DNA from 2 places in the Peribacillus sp. QJM3NY_7 genome. Region 1 is predicted to be linked to the other one. Evidence: a T-box and tRNA genes for the amino acid it is inferred to sense, from the RefSeq annotation. Region 1 holds a T-box; the other holds one or more tRNA genes.
The links. A T-box is a leader RNA that pairs with one kind of tRNA and senses whether it is charged. The one in region 1 lies ahead of glyQ (glycine--tRNA ligase subunit alpha), so its partner is inferred to be a tRNA-Gly.
Positions count from the first base shown of each region.

Region 2: it encodes a tRNA-Gly, which carries the amino acid that the T-box ahead of glyQ (glycine--tRNA ligase subunit alpha) is inferred to sense. The anticodon was not compared.

Region 1 covers NZ_CM149663.1:3,658,766-3,667,345, reverse strand. The annotation lists gene AC0VX1_RS17570 (HD family phosphohydrolase) at 1-81, shown strand, start outside; gene ybeY (rRNA maturation RNase YbeY) at 78-554, shown strand; gene AC0VX1_RS17560 (diacylglycerol kinase family protein) at 532-909, shown strand; gene AC0VX1_RS17555 (cytidine deaminase) at 949-1,347, shown strand; gene era (GTPase Era) at 1,340-2,269, shown strand; gene AC0VX1_RS17545 (YqzL family protein) at 2,369-2,512, shown strand; gene recO (DNA repair protein RecO) at 2,546-3,298, shown strand; T-box leader at 3,357-3,533, shown strand; gene glyQ (glycine--tRNA ligase subunit alpha) at 3,629-4,525, shown strand; gene glyS (glycine--tRNA ligase subunit beta) at 4,512-6,581, shown strand; gene ccpN (transcriptional regulator CcpN) at 6,743-7,381, shown strand; gene AC0VX1_RS17520 (pyruvate, water dikinase regulatory protein) at 7,410-8,219, shown strand.
Region 2 covers NZ_CM149663.1:920,880-929,459, forward strand. The annotation lists gene AC0VX1_RS04380 (NADP-dependent oxidoreductase) at 1-783, shown strand, start outside; gene AC0VX1_RS04385 (YbjN domain-containing protein) at 1,220-1,633, shown strand; tRNA gene AC0VX1_RS04390 (tRNA-Gly) at 1,825-1,898, shown strand; gene AC0VX1_RS04395 (B3/B4 domain-containing protein) at 3,228-3,896, opposite strand; gene queG (tRNA epoxyqueuosine(34) reductase QueG) at 4,002-5,141, shown strand; gene AC0VX1_RS04405 (amidase domain-containing protein) at 5,334-6,191, shown strand; gene trmL (tRNA (uridine(34)/cytosine(34)/5-carboxymethylaminomethyluridine(34)-2'-O)-methyltransferase TrmL) at 6,259-6,747, shown strand; gene nfsA (oxygen-insensitive NADPH nitroreductase) at 6,824-7,573, shown strand; gene AC0VX1_RS04420 (ABC transporter ATP-binding protein) at 7,855-8,580, shown strand, end outside.

The DNA of each region.
Region 1 (8,580 bases):
TGTGAATCGCTGAATGGTATCTTCCACTCCAGGATTGAATATCCGGAGCCGGATAAATTAGGACAGAAGGTGAAAGAATGATTTTAGCTATCGATTTAATGGATGAAACGAATGAAGTAACGGAGGAAGCTCAGCAGCTTGTTGAAAGCATTCTTCAATTTGCGGCAAGAAAAGAAAACATTGAAAAAGACACCGAGCTGTCTGTTACATTTGTAGACAATGATAGGATTCGGGAAATCAATAAAGAATATCGTCATAAAGATTCAGCTACAGATGTCATTTCTTTTGCGCTTGAAGAAATGGGGGAAGATGAAGTGGAAATTGTCGGAGCGGAAATGCCCCGCATGTTAGGTGATATCATCATTTCCATTGAACGCACGAAAGAACAAGCTGAAGAATATGGTCATTCATTTGACCGGGAACTTGGATTTTTAGCACTGCATGGTTTTCTTCATTTATTGGGATTCGACCATATGAATGAAGAAGATGAAAAAGTGATGTTCACTAAACAAAAGGAGATCTTGGAAGAATATGGACTTTCAAGAGAAGGGTAAAAAAAAGTATCCTTTATTAAAAAGTTTCTCTTTCGCCTGTCAGGGAATTTTGGAGGCTGTTCGGACTGAACGCAATATCAAGATCCATTTCGCGTTAACGGCAATCGTCGTATTCTTTGGTTGGCACTTCTCATTGAATGGGATGGAGTGGCTTTTCATTTTGGCGGCCATAGCCGGTACGATTACGTTGGAGCTCGTTAATTCCGCGATTGAAAGGGTAGTGGACCTGGTAACGGACCAAATCCATCCGCTTGCCAAGCAGGCAAAAGATATTGCAGCCGGAGCTGTATTCATATATGCTATATTTTCTATTATAGTTGGATTGATTATCTTTTTGCCTAAGGTTGGCCTGTAGGTTGCCGAAATGGTACTCAATTTGAAAGGAAGATGTGAATTGAATACAAAAGAATTGATTGAGGAAGCTAAAAAAGCAAGGGATAAAGCTTATGTGCCTTACTCCAAGTTTAAGGTGGGGGCAGCCCTTTTAACCGCTGATGGAAAGGTCTATCATGGTTGTAATATAGAAAATGCTGCATACAGCATGTGTAATTGCGCCGAAAGGACAGCTTTATTCAGCGCTTATGCCCATGACGATAAAAAATTCACCAAACTTGCAGTCGTGGCTGATACCGATGGTCCCGTCGCTCCATGCGGGGCATGCAGGCAGGTTATTTCAGAACTGTGCGAAAAGGATATGCCAGTCGTTTTGACCAACTTACATGGGGATATAAAAGAACTAACAGTACAGGAATTGCTTCCAGGAGCTTTTTCACCGGAGGATTTAAATGGATAAACTATTTGACGATACACAAGTAAAAGGTTACAAATCAGGTTTCATTTCAATAATTGGACGACCTAATGTTGGAAAAAGTACATTTCTGAATCGGGTCATCGGCCAGAAAATCGCCATTATGAGTGATAAACCGCAAACTACAAGAAATAAGGTCCAGGGTGTACTTACGCAAAACGATTCACAAATGATATTCATCGATACACCCGGCATCCATAAACCAAAGCATAAGCTTGGCGACTTCATGATGAAAGTGGCAACGAATACATTGAAGGAAGTCGATTTGATTCTCTTCATGATCAATGCGACTGAAGGATACGGACGCGGTGACGAGTTTATCATCGAAAAACTTCAATCCGTAAAAACGCCTGTTTTCCTCGTCGTAAACAAAATCGATGCGATGCATCCAGATGATTTGCTTCCGATCATTGAAAAATATCAACAGCTTTACCCTTTTGCGGCAGTCGTTCCGATTTCTGCGCTTGAAGGAAATAATGTGGATACCCTGCTTGAACAAATCAAAGAGCATCTGCCTGAAGGTCCCCAGTTCTATCCAGCTGACCAAGTGACCGACCACCCGGAACGTTTTATCATTTCCGAATTGGTCCGCGAGAAGGTACTGCACCTGACACGGGAAGAAATTCCACATTCAGTGGCTGTTGTCATCGATTCAATTAAAAAGATGGACAATAGCGACACCATCAATGTCATGGCGACTATCGTTGTCGAACGGGATTCACAAAAAGGCATTGTCATTGGAAAGCAAGGGAAAATGCTTAAAGAAGTCGGCAGCCGTGCCAGGGTGGATATCGAAAACCTATTGGGCTCTAAAGTTTTCTTGGAACTATGGGTGAAGGTACAGAAGGATTGGCGTAACAAAGCAAGCCAGCTTCGTGATTACGGCTTCAATGAAAGCGAGTATTAATTAACAAAATTTACGCATCATGAAAGTTAGGAAAACGGTCAAGCTAATCATATGGTCGGATATTCATATTGCTAGTTAAAAATGAAAGGTGGGCTTTATATGTTGGATTTTACCTGGGAATTATTCACTGAAACAGGTAATGTGGACACCTATTTGCTGTTTAAGGAGATAGAAGTCGAAAGACAGGAAAGACACTTGGGATTGAATGATGAGCTAGCAGAAATTGATTTTCCTGTTTCATAGGTTAGCCTTGGCGAGCATGGGTGGTGTCTTGGTATGCTCCAAAAATGTGAGGGCATTGTCATAAGGCGAACTGCATATGGAGAAAACAACAAAATCATTACTATATATACCCGTGAGCTAGGGAAAATTGGCGTCATGGCGAGAGGGGCCAGTAAACCTAACAGCAGGCTTTCCGCCGTCACACAGCTTTTTTGCTCCGGGTATTTTCTTGTAACCACATCAACCGGACTCGGCAGTCTTCAGCAAGGCGAAATGGTCGATTCACTCCGTTTCATAAGGGAGGATCTTTTTGCCACCGCTTATGCTTCATATATTATTGAATTGCTTGATAAAAGCGTCGAGGATAAGAAACCGAATCCATATTTGTATGAATTGCTTTCGCAAACCTTGCATTACATAAACGAGGAATATGACGCGGAGGTTTTGACATTCATTTTTGAAATGAAGATGCTGCCCGTCAATGGGATTAACCCAGTGCTGAATCAGTGTGCTGTATGTGGTGAAACGGAAGGGGAATTCTCCTTCTCGCTTCGGGAAGCGGGCTTTATTTGTCACCGCTGTCTGGGGAAAGACCCTTATCATTTTAAAATTTCACCTGCAGCCGTCAAATTGCTTCGGATTTTTTATTATTTAGATTTATCAAGGCTCGGAAACATTTCGGTCAAGCCTGAAACGAAAAAAGAACTGCGGAAGATCATCGATGCATATTATGAGGAATATTCCGGTCTGCTTTTGAAATCAAAAAAGTTCCTGAAACAGATTGATACGATGAAAGATATGTTTTAGGTTCTGACCTATTGACATTCCATGCTAGTTTGTATAAAATTCTAATCATCAAAATAAGAAGATTGCGTTGATGGAAAAGAGTATCTGTCATTCTCCATAAAAAGCGAACCCGGGACGGTGGAAGCCGGGATATGGATTTACAGGGAAGGGCGTTTCCGGAGCATGTTGCTTTGAAAAGAGGCCGTTTTGTAAACGGCAATTAGGGTGGAACCGCGGGTAAACTCTCGTCCCTATGCATTTCGCATAGGGACGGGAGTTTTTTGTTTGCCAAAATGTAATGGGTTTCCGACCTATAATCTAAAAGCCGTTTAAATAACCTGGAGGTGTACGATGAATATTCAAAATATGATTTTAACGTTACAAAAGCATTGGTCTGAGCAAGGCTGCATATTGATGAATGCTTATGATGTCGAGAAAGGGGCAGGTACGATGAGCCCATACACGTTCCTGAGAGCCATTGGACCGGAGCCTTGGAGCGTGGCTTACGTAGAGCCTTCCCGCCGTCCTGCTGACGGTCGTTATGGTGAGAACCCTAATCGACTGTATCAGCATCATCAGTTCCAAGTGATCATGAAGCCGTCTCCTGACAATATCCAAGAGTTGTATTTGGATTCATTACGTGCTTTAGGGATAAATCCGCTCGAGCATGATATTCGCTTTGTGGAGGACAATTGGGAAAATCCATCCCTAGGGTGTGCCGGACTCGGTTGGGAAGTGTGGCTTGATGGAATGGAAATCACGCAATTTACATATTTCCAACAGGTGGGCGGCCTTGAGTGTAAACCGGTTTCCGTGGAAATTACATACGGGATCGAACGTCTCGCCTCTTACATTCAAGATAAGGAGAACGTATTTGACCTAGAATGGACAGATGGATTCACTGTTCGCGATATATTTGGTCAGCCGGAATACGAACATTCGAAATATACGTTCGAAACCTCCGACCTTGACATGCTGTTTCAGCTTTTCACGATGTATGAAAAGGAAGCGCATCGACAAATGGAAGAAGGACTTGTACATCCTGCATATGATTATGTTTTGAAATGTTCCCATACATTTAACCTTTTGGATGCCAAAGGCGCCATCTCGGTGACGGAAAGAACGGGTTATATTGCCCGGTGCCGTAACTTAGCGCGTAAGGTTGCAAAAACCTTCTATGAAGAGCGGGAAAAATTAGGCTTCCCGATCCTGAAAGTGAAAGGGGAGAATACAAATGAGCAAGCGTGATTTGTTATTGGAGATTGGATTGGAAGAACTGCCTGCCCGTTTTGTGACAACATCAATGAAACAGTTGTCAGATAAAGTGCAGCGATGGCTTACGGAAAAAGCGATAGAATTCGGGACGGTTGAAGCTTTTTCCACACCAAGACGTTTGGCCGTATTGGTGAAGGACGTGGAAGAATCACAAAAGGATATCGAAGAAGAGGCAAAAGGTCCGGCCAAAAAAATCGCGTTGGACAGCGAAGGCAACTGGTCTAAAGCAGCATTGGGATTCGTCAGGGGTCAAGGCATGACTTCAGAGGACATATATTTTAAAGAACTCAAGGGTGTTGAATATGTCCATGTGAATAAATTCATAAAAGGACAGCAAACCGTTCAGCTTTTATCTGAGCTTGCTGAAATCATCAGCGGCATGACGTTCCCGAAAAATATGCGCTGGGCCAATCAGGAGCTCCGCTTCGTCCGTCCGATTAAATGGCTGATTGCCTTATTTGGCAATGAAATAGTGCCATTCAGCATTGCTGATGTGGAAACGGGCCGTGAAACAAAAGGACATCGTTTCTTAGGTAATAGCGCCATCATCGAGCAGCCGGAACAGTACGAAGATACGCTGACAGAACAATTTGTAATGGCAGATCCAGATAAACGCCGGCAAGTTATATTGGATCAGATTAAAGAGCTTGAGCAGGAGAAAGGCTGGATCATCCCTGTCGATGAAGATCTGCTTGAAGAGGTAAATAATTTGGTAGAGTATCCAACGGTGTTATTTGGACATTTTGAAGAAGAATTCCTTGAGCTTCCTGCTGAGGTACTTATCACATCAATGAAGGAACACCAACGTTATTTCCCTGTTAAAGATCAAGAAGGGAACCTGCTTGCTTACTTTGTAACCGTGCGCAACGGCGATGACCGCCATTTGGATAAGGTTTCTAAAGGTAATGAAAAAGTATTGCGTGCCCGCTTATCGGATGCAGCATTTTTCTATAAAGAAGATCAGAAAAAAGAGATTTCGGATGCTTTGAAAAAGCTTGACAGCATCGTTTATCATGAAGAAATCGGTACATTGGCCGAGAAAACTGCCCGGGTAACTGAAGTGACCGGTGCTCTTGCGGATGCTTTGAATTTAAAGGCGGAAAAAGAAATGGCGCTTCGTACAGCGGCAATTGCCAAGTTCGATTTGGTAAGTAATATGGTTTATGAATTCCCTGAATTGCAAGGGTATATGGGTGAAAAATATGCTCTCTTAAAAGGGGAAGCCAAAGAAGTGGCCGCGGCTATCAATGAACATTATATGCCAAGGCATGCGGATGATGCTGTACCGCCTTCAGTCATTGGAGCGGTTGTGAGTTTGGCTGAAAAAATTGATACATTGTCTTCGTTCTTCGCTATTGGCGTCATCCCGACAGGTTCCCAGGATCCTTACGCATTAAGAAGGCAGGCGAGCGGTGTCGTCCAAATTCTAGCTGAGAAGAAATGGAATATTTCATTAGAGGAGCTTATTGTTTTAGGTCTTAAAGGACCGGAATCAAAAGGTATCTTAAAACGTGATCTTGAAGAAGTTAAAGCGGATATGTTCACATTCTTTAAAGCACGTGTCAAACACATGCTTCAAGAACAGCAAATCCGTTACGATTTGATTGACGCAGTTTTGTTTAATGAGATCGGTTATATCCACTCAATCGTGGAACGTGCACATGTATTGGATGCGAAAAAAGAAGAAGCAGGCTTTAAGGAAAGCCTGGAAGCTCTAAGCCGGGTCATGAACATTGCCGTAAAATGTGACAATCAGGTGACAGTCGACCCTGCTGCCTTTGAAAATGATCAAGAAAATGCGTTATATGTAAAATATCAAAAAGTGGCAATGCGTTATATGGAATCTAAAGATGAGAATGAGCGGTTTGAAGAGCTTGTTTCGCTTCAATCGGAAATAGAGTCATATTTCGAGAATACAATGGTCATGGCAGAGGATGAAGCAATCCGCAACAACCGTTTATCCTTAATGAAGGAAATCAGTGATTTGGTTGCAGGTTTTGCTGCCATGAATAAAATCATCCTTACATGATCGAAAGGATGTATGGAATCGGAAACCCTTTGAATATGGGTTTCCGATTTCTTAAAAAGATAAATGATCAATAAATAGGACAAAAATGCCCTAATTAAATTATTTAGTATATAATTATTAAATGAATAACTTTTGTTACTTTACTCTGCGAAAGCAGTGGGGTGGTGATTATAATCCAATTGAATAAGCGTCAGGAACAAATTTTACAAATTGTAAAAGAAAACGGACCGATTACTGGAGAACATATTGCGGATAGATTGAACCTTACCAGGGCGACACTTCGCCCGGATTTAGCGATTTTAACGATGGCAGGTTTTCTTGATGCCCGGCCCAGAGTGGGGTATTTCTATACAGGCAGGTCAGGGACACAGCTTTTGACAGATAGCCTTAACCATCTTTATGTACGGGACTACCAATCGATACCTGTCGTCGTTGACGAGGGCATTTCCGTATACGATGCAATCGTCATGATGTTTTTAGAAGATGTCGGAACAATGTTCGTCGTCGATAAGCATGCATTGCTTGTTGGTGTCTTATCAAGGAAAGACTTATTGCGTGCGAGTATTGGGAAACAAGAGCTTAACTCCATTCCAGTCAATATCATCATGACTAGGATGCCCAATATTACAATGTGTTCAAAAGAAGACCTTTTGATTGATGTTGCCAAAAAACTGATTGATAAACAAATCGACTCATTACCGGTCGTCAAAGACACAGAAAAGGGCTATGAAGTAATTGGAAGGATTACAAAAACCAATATTACGAAAGCATTCGTAGCTTTGGCTGATGAAGGCTATTAGGGGGCTTGCAAAAGGAATGACGGAGAATATGAACGGTTCTATTATATATGTTGTATCGGATTCAGTAGGAGAAACAGCGGAATTGGTCACAAAAGCCGCTGCAAGCCAGTTCTCGGGATCTGCTTTTTCCATAAAGAGAATTCCGTATATTGAAGATGAACAAAACGTGGATGAAGTGATATCACTGGCTAAGTTGGATGGGGCAATCATTGCTTATACTCTGGTGAAGCCAGCAATTAGAGCGTATATGAAAGCACAGGTCGAGAAAGAAAACCTGGCTGCTTATGACATTTTAGGGCCGCTCATGGACATCCTTCAGGAAAGGGCTCCAAAAGGGCCGCTTAATGAACCTGGTCTGGTAAGAAAGCTGGATGATGACTATTTCAAGCGTGTGGAAGCCATTGAATTTGCTGTAAAATATGATGATGGACGTGACCCTCGCGGCATTTTACGTGCAGATATCGTCCTTGTGGGTGTTTCACGCACTTCCAAAACGCCATTATCACAATATTTAGCCCACAAACGCTATAAAGTGGCGAACGTACCTTTAGTGCCTGAAGTGGAACCGCCAGAAGAGCTGTTCCTGGTACCTCCTGAAAAATGCATTGGTTTAAAGATCAGCCCGGAAAAGCTGAACCATATTCGTAAAGAACGATTAAAGTCACTTGGGCTCAATGATCATGCCATTTACGCAAATGTGGAGCGCATAAAAGAAGAATTGACATACTTTGATAAAATCATATCAAGGCTGAATTGTCCTATCATTGATGTAACCAATAAAGCTGTTGAAGAAACAGCCAATTTAATCATCAATATCCTTCAAAACAAAAACCGTTGATCTTTAAATTAAGGCAAATCAAAATGTGAGCTAGACACTCTATGTGTCAGCTCACATTTTAATGCCAAGGTCAAATAAGGGATTAATAAGAATAAATTCAAAATAATTACATAAAATTCCTCTTAGTTTCCTCATGCAAATCCATTGATTTACATGAAAACACATTCGGGATTTAAATGTTGGCATCTTCTAATCAAATAGACTATAATAAAAAATTGTGAGAAAAAAGTAATCTTAAGGTTTAGACTTAATTAATAAGGAATAAACTAAAGGTTAATGAGATGTCAAGGTTTTTATCATATAAATAATTCGACATGTTCCGTATAATTCAGGAAGGGTTGGTCTTTTTCAAGGCAAATGA
Region 2 (8,580 bases), 2.7 Mb from region 1:
TCGAAATCGAATTCCTTCAAACAAGGGGATGTCGTTGTTGGGAATATCGACTGGGCAGAATACACAGTTGTCACTGAAAAGGAAATCCGTGTGATTGATCCCAAGGTGGCTCCGGTCACAACTCATTTGGGGATTCTTGGAATGACCGGTTTAACTGCTTATTTTGGTTTGCTTGATATTGGTAAACCTCAAGAGGGTGAAACGGTAGTCGTTTCAGGAGCGGCTGGAGCAGTTGGTTCAGTAGTCGGACAAATTGCTAAGATTAAAGGTGCGAAGGTTGTTGGCATCGCTGGTTCGGATGAAAAACTTGAGTACTTAACGAAAGAGCTCGGGTTTGATGGAGCCGTAAATTATAAAAGTGATAGTTTTGCGACAGATTTAGCCAATGCTGTTCCTGATGGAGTCGATGTTTATTTCGATAATGTGGGCGGCGAGGTGTCCGATGCTGTTTTTACACTTTTGAATGCGAATGCCCGAATTCCATTATGCGGGGCGATTTCCTCATATAACGCGGAAGGAAAAGATCTAGGACCGCGTCTGCAATCGGCAATGATCAAAACCAGTGCACTAATGAAAGGTTTCACAGTTGGAAATTATGCTGCTAGATTCCAGGAGGGTGCTACGGAATTAGGTAAGTGGCTTCAAGAAGGAAAGCTGAAGTATGAAGAAACGATTATTGAAGGGTTCGAAAACACACCGGATGCATTTTTAGGTCTGTTTAAAGGAACGAACCTCGGAAAACAGCTTGTAAAAGTTGCGGAACCCGAATTCGCTCAACTATAAGTTTTATGGAAATATAGCTGAGGAAGGTTCTTCGATGTGACTTTTAAGCAGCTATAACAAAAGCGGCCTTTTTTCGATATTCAATCGGGAAAAGGCCGTTTTCCTTTCAAGTAAAATATATTAGTGGTATCTCTTAAACCATTTGAAGGATAAGCCATCGATAGCGGCAGATAAAGGTCGACTACTTACGAATAAAGAAGTTCCTGACATGGAAGGATACTCAAAAATCCGCCAGGTAATTTTGGACCTGCAAGTAGCGCTTCAGTTTTGCGGAGAAGCAACTGGATAATCAATCCAGGAAGGGAGTTCATATATGACTCCCTTCCTTTTAAGGTCGCCCCTGTTAATAGGAGGAAATTGGCAGGATAATAGAAAAGTCTGTAAAAATGCTTGTTTTCATTATAAAATGGACTTATAAACAGAAAGGTGATGAACCATGTCAAACGTTGCTAAATTTCGTGATTTTTTAACTAGTGAGAAAATCTATATGAATGAGTTGAATGAAGATGGCACCACCTTTTTTAGAGCCGAGCAAAAGTTAAAGGACGGGTGGAAGGTCCTTTTAGTATTTGCTTTCAATCAAGATGAAAATGTGGCGGACTTATTTTGCTTTAATGTCGCCGAGTTGAAGAACCCTGAAAAGAAACAGGATGTACATACACTGTTGAATGAATTTAATGCTAATTTCAGGTATTCCAAGCTGTATGAAGAAAATGGGACCATTTCGATTCGTTATTCATACTCCATTGAGGGGGATATCGTACCGGATCTGGCGTTCAGGAAGTTAATCATGCTGCTAGAAACGGCACAGCAGGTTTATCCGCGTTTAATGGAAGTCATTTGGTCTTAAATCATCATATAGGATGAAAAAAGTTCTCTGAATCAGAGGACTTTTTAACATACTTACTAGAGTGAATGAATATATTAACGTTACAATACGCTAATTATTAATTTTTTTTAAAAGAACTATTGCATTTTTTCACATTAAACTATATAATTAATTTTGTTGATTGGTAATTCGACAAACTTCTACAAGAATATGCGGGTGTAGTTTAGTGGTAAAACCTCAGCCTTCCAAGCTGATGATGAGGGTTCGATTCCCTTCACCCGCTCCAATACATACTCATAACGTAGGGTTTCGTTACCTGGAGAACGAAGCTTTGCGTTTAAATATTATTACAAGAATTCTACTGTTTACAGTGGGATTTTTTTATTGTCCAAATTGCCTGCATTTCATCGAAGCGGTAATACAGTATGTCATACCCGAAAAATTTTGATTATCCTTCATCCGGGAATTTCGATGCAGCACAAACTTAGTCAATATGATTAACTACGTTAGTAGAATCAGTTTGACTAAGTTTGTGCTTTTTTGTTAATGGGGAAGAGAAAGGCGTGCCAGGCTTATGTAGCATCGATGATTATCAATCGAAAGGCAGAAAGTAACCATTGTAAATCGGCTAGCCGGGACCCCGGAGACGTTTGCTTTGATGAGGCTTCGCAGACAGTCGGAGGGAAGGGAACGGGTTTCTGGGGTAAAACGGAAAGTGTTTTTGAGGGTTAGCAAATCTGATCGTTGATTTCCACTACAGGCACTCGCTTTCCGCGGGCGGTCCGGGAGCCTCCTTGTCCACGCTTTTCCGCAGGAGTCTCGTACCTTACGTTCCAATCAACTGGAATGTTCTTTTAAATAAAAACCGCAGGCTAGACTCATCTTGAACCAAGTTTATGACGAGGTGATCCTTGAGGTTTTTTTACAGTAACCCATAAAGGATGTAAAAAATTTGCGACACTCCTGCCAAGTAACTGGCTAGCCGAGATCCCGGAGACGTTTACGTAGAGGAGACTTGGCAGACAGACGGCGGAAAGGGAGTGGATTTCTGGAATCGACTGGAATGAAATATTAAGAAAAAACCGTAGGCTGGACATCCCGAACCAAATTTACGAGGTGATCCTTGAGGTTTTTTACATTAATCCTTAAAAGATGGAAGAAATATGCGACACTCCTGCCGAGTAACTGGCTAGCTGAGACCCCGGAAACGTTTACGTCGAGGAGGCTTTACAGACAGTCGGCTGAAAGGGAGCGGATTTCTGGGATCGACTGGAATGAAATATTAAGAAAAAACCGTAGGCTGGACATCCCGAACCAAGTTTAAGACGAGGTGATCCTTGAGGTTTTTTACATTAATCCTTAAAGGATGGAAGAAATATGCGACACTCCTGCCGAGTAACTGGCTAGCCGAGACCCCGGAGACGTTTACGTCGAGGAGGCTTGGCAGACAGTCGGTGGAAAGGGAGCGGATTTCTGGAATCGACTGAAAAGAAATTTTTAAGGTATGGATCGATCGGTTAAATAAAAGGATACCGCGGACTGGTTTTATTAAGTGGAACAATAATGAAAAAACCCCTTCCGATTGTGGAAAGGGTTTATTTCCGTTCAATTTTAATTATCCTTCCATAATCGAGTAAGTCCCTTCACCACCGTGGATTTCAAGGAACATGTCCATCAAGGATTTCGTTAGCTGATTTGCTTCCGTGGTTGAAGTATTGGGTTGTAAATAAATGATTTGGATGGCTTTTTTCGTTTCCTCAGTGACTTTCGTGCGTTCTGAATCAACGTAGGGACTTCCGAATGCGCCAGCATGATCGGCTGAGGTAATCATATTTTCCATGGAATTGAAGCGGCCGTTCAAACCGTCATACCCATCTGCCCCCTCGCCAATCTTAATCGAGATGTCTCCCGTTAATTTTTCAGCATCATAAATGCCGATCGGAACTTCATATAACAGTGAAAAGAAGTTATTCAAATCGATGGCCGAATGGATGGGTGTCAAGTAATTCTGTTTTTTCACGCGGCGGTATAGGGCTTCCACGGATGGACGATACCGTGACGGGTTTGTTCCTGTAGCCTTGAAAATTTCCCGCCACACTTTAATGCCGGAAAAGTCGGTCAATTCCTTTTCTTCAAGGTCGAAGAAAAGAGCTTCCTGAAATAGTTGAAGTCTTCCTTTCACCATTTGCGGGGAGGGACCGACTTCGATGTTTTCATATGTAATGACCCCGACTTTGAATTCAGGGATTTTACTGCTAAGATTAGCTGATACGGTAATTTCCAACCGTTTCACCTCCAAAAATGATTGCAATTAGTTTATCATAGATAGCAATGGTTTGAAATGGATTCAAGCTTCAATGGGAATACTGAATGAACGTAGGTGATTAATATGGATATGAACTCATTCAAGCAAGAAGTGATTTTATATAGTAAGGAAATCGGCATCGATAAAATCGGCTTTACTTCGGCTACGGCTTTCACCGAACTGAAAGGTCGGCTGATACGTCAACAGGAACTGGATTACCAGTCAGGGTTTGAAGAAGCCGATATAGAAAAAAGGGTAAGGCCTGAATTGATATTCGATAAACCGCAATCCATCATTTCGATTGCGCTTGCTTATCCTTCGAAATTGAAGGATGCTCCGCAAAGTACAAAAAGTGAACGCCGCGGGATCTTTTGCCGGGCGTCTTGGGGAACGGATTATCATACCGTTCTCCGTAATAAATTGCAGTTACTTGAGAATTTCATTAAAGATAAAGTGCCCGGGGCAATGATGAAGTCCATGGTTGATACGGGTGAGTTATCAGATAGGGCAGTGGCTGAGCGTGCAGGTATTGGCTGGAGTGCAAAAAACAGTATGATCATCACACCGGAGTTCGGGTCTTATGTATACTTGGGTGATATGATCACCAACCTGCCATTTGAACCGGATCAACCGATGGAAGATCAATGCGGGACATGCAATAAATGTGTCGATGTTTGCCCGACTGGAGCCCTCGTTCAGGGCGGACAGCTAAATTCCAAGCGTTGCATTGCGTTCTTGACACAGACAAAAGGTTTCCTTCCGGATGAGTTCAGGACGAAAATAGGCAATCGTTTGTATGGATGTGATACATGCCAGACCGTTTGTCCGAAAAACAAAGGAATGGATTTTCATTTTCATGAAGAAATGGAACCCGATCCCGAGCTGGCGAAACCGCTGTTAAAACCCCTGCTTACGATTTCAAATCGGGACTTCAAAGAGACATACGGCCATGTATCTGGCTCTTGGCGCGGTAAAAAACCAATCCAACGAAATGCCATTTTAGCATTGGCCCATTTCAAAGATGAAACGGCATTGCCTCTATTGATACAGGTCATGAAGAATGATCCGCGACCTGTCATCAGGGGGACGGCGGCCTGGGCAGTTGGGAAAATTGGCCGGGAGAAGGCTGTTTCCGCATTGGAAGAAGCACGAATGAAGGAAAAGGATGAAGAGGTATTGGTGGAAATTGAGAAAGGACTGCAGTTTACCTTGGAAACAAAATAATATTTAAAATGCAGCCGCCTCGTAAATATAACGGGGCGGCTTTTTGCTTAAGATATTTCGGAAGCTTCAAGGAAAATCTTTATAAAAAGTTTCATTATGGAGGATTGAAACTCCCACATTTATGAAGTTGTGTTTTTGTCCATGCCCTCGTACATACACATTAGCATAGATGGTAAGAAGGAGGGCATGAACTTGAGGGAACAATTGCAACGCCTTTTACAAGAAAGAGTGGAGTTTTATACTACAGATGATCTGGAACGGGGTGAAAGGAAGTTACATTTGAAGAAGAAAATGTTGAGGAACCGCGCCGCCGAAATTGTTCGGGTGAATGCGGCAGGCAAGGTACATTCGAAAAGAAAGGAAGACAATGATACAGTCCTGACCTATCATGTCCATCTGCAATATTTATTGAAACAGGAAGATTCATTTTATATAGAAGAAGAAATGGAAGAAAGGGAGGCACGGTTTCGAAATGGGTATATAGTGGATGAAAATGAGTTGATTCCCAGCTTTGAAACCGAAGAGGCACCGCCAAAAAGTGATCCAGGCGCAGATCGTCTTGCATATAAGTATGATCGAATGAAGGCTGTTCAATATGCCGAGCGTTGGTGGAATGAATTCAATCCGGCTTATCATAAATTCACCGATGATTGTACGAATTACATTTCACAATGTTTACATGCAGGGGGAATACCGATGTGGGGGGCGCCAAATAAAAATAAGGGCTGGTGGATAAGGGGGAAAAGCTGGAGTTATACATGGACGACAGCCCATTCTTTATATCATCTGCTTAAAGCCGGGAATGCCATCAGGACAAAGCGGGTGGAGTCGGCCAAGGAATTGAATTTGGGCGATATCCTCTGCATAGATTTCGAAGGGGACGGACGGTTTGACCATAACTTGATTGTAACGGCGAAGGATCAGGACGGGATGCCGCTTGTGAATGCACATACGATGAACAGTCGTCACCGGTATTGGACGTATGAGGATTCAACCAGATATACACCGAACATCGTTTATAAATTCTTTGTGATTTTGGATGGAGGGTGATAGGTTTTTAGTCTTTTTTGTTTAATGCTATAATTAAGGTGAAGTTCAAACTAGAGGTGAAAATGAAGTGTCAATACATGTAGTTTTATATCAACCACAGATTCCAGCAAATACAGGAAATATCGCAAGAACATGTGCAGGGACGGATACGTCTTTACATCTCATTCGCCCGCTCGGTTTCTCGACGGATGACAAACAGCTCAAACGGGCCGGGCTCGATTACTGGGAGAATGTAAAGATCCATTATTATGATTCGTTAGAAGAGTTTTTTGAAAGAAACGCCGGCGGTGAATTTTATTACTTGACGAAATTCGGGGAGCAGCCGCATTCCAGCTTCGATTACAGTGATCAAGAAAGTGAGATATTCTTCATTTTTGGCCGTGAAACGACGGGTCTCCCGAAAGATCTGATCCAAGAAAATATGGATCGGTGCCTGCGGATTCCAATGACGGATAAAGTACGTTCCCTTAATCTGTCGAACACGGCAGCCATCTTGGTTTATGAAGCACTTAGACAGCAAAATTACCGTGAATTGGATTTGAAAACAAAAGGTTGAGTTTCATCAATACTGTCATCGGGGGCATTTCAGCCCCGATGATGGATACTTTACATATTCTTTAGGGGTGGGAGCATTGAATAACATTATTGAGAAAATTTTAGATCACCGTTCCATTCGTTCTTTTGAGGACAAGTTATTGTCTGGGGAGCAAATCAATACGATTGTGGAATGTGCCCAAGCTGCATCGACTTCAAGTTATATTCAAGCGTATTCAATCATAGGGGTAACCGACCCGGAAAAGAAAGCCAAGCTTGCCGAACTTGCCGGACCACAGTCATATGTAGAGAAGAATGGACATCTATTCGTCTTTTGCGCCGATTTATATCGTCAGGATATGGTTTCCGAAATGGAAAACACGGACCTGTCCGAATCGATTGAAAGTACCGAGAAATTCATGGTTGCCTGTATTGACGCGGCTCTAGCGGCCCAAAATGCAGCATTGGCGGCAGAATCGATGGATCTAGGCATTTGCTATATAGGCGGAATCCGCAATAATCTCCCGGAAGTGTCAGCGATTTTGAATATACCGCATCGTGTTATACCATTATTCGCTCTAGCGGTCGGATATCCGAAAAACCATTCGGATAAAAAGCCGCGTTTGCCAGTGTCCAACATTTATCATGAAAATGGATATCAGGGGGATAAGCAAGAGTTCATCGGACAACTTGAAGAGTATAATGAAACGATTTCCAGTTATTATGAGCTTCGGACTAAAGGTAAACGAAAAGAGACCTGGACCGGGCAAATGGCAGGAATGCTTGGAAAGAAAAGCAGGCTGTACATGAAGGATTATGTTGAGAAGCAAGGATTTAAGAAACATTGATTAATGAATACGGCCTATTAGGAATATTCTTGCCAAAGTGCTGAGTATGAGCCAAACAGTACAGATCCCGGGAACGTCTCCGGGATCTTTATTGTTTTCATTGTCAGTCGGTAATACGGACCGGCCCCAAAAATCCTGTCAGAAATTCTTCTTATATGACCATGAAATTACCATTGACAATATATTTAGATAGAATTATAGTAATTAAGTAGTGGATAATGATAATCATTTTCATTTGAGTTTTTACTTACCTATTTTTTTCAGTAAATGGAGGTTAAAAAATGGTTCGCCTATATACAGAGAATTTGAATATTGGTTATGGTGAACGTTTAATTGTAAAAGATCTCAGTGTGGAAATACCAGATAAAAAAATCACAACGATCATCGGTTCAAATGGATGTGGGAAATCGACACTTTTGAAAGCGATCACCAGAATCATTCCAAATCAATCAGGTACGGTTGTTTTAGATGGGGTTAATATCTCAAAAGAAAGCACTAAGATCCTTGCAAGAAAAATGGCCATACTTCCGCAGACACCCGAGAGTGCAAGCGGATTGACGGTTGGGGAGCTCGTATCATATGGGCGCTTTCCCTATCAAAAAGGTTTTGGGCGCCTGACCCAAAAAGACTATGATGTGATTGATTGGGCACTTGAAGTGACCGGCACGAAAGACTTCAAGTTCCGTCCCGTGGATGCTCTTTCAGGAGGTCAGCGCCAGCGTGTTTGGATTGCGATGGCTCTTGCCCAGGAAACGGAAATCATCTTCCTTGATGAGCCGACCACCTATTTGGATATGGCCCATCAGCTGGAGGTTCTGGAATTATTACAGAGGCTGAATGTAGAACAGGGACGTACAATTGTCATGGTTCTTCATGATTTAAACCAAGCTGCTCGCTTTGCCGACTATATCATTGCATTAAAGGACGGGGAAATAGTCAAAGCAGGAGATTGTGAAGAAGTCATCACTCATGAAGTTCTTAAGGAAGTATTCCATATTGATGCGGTA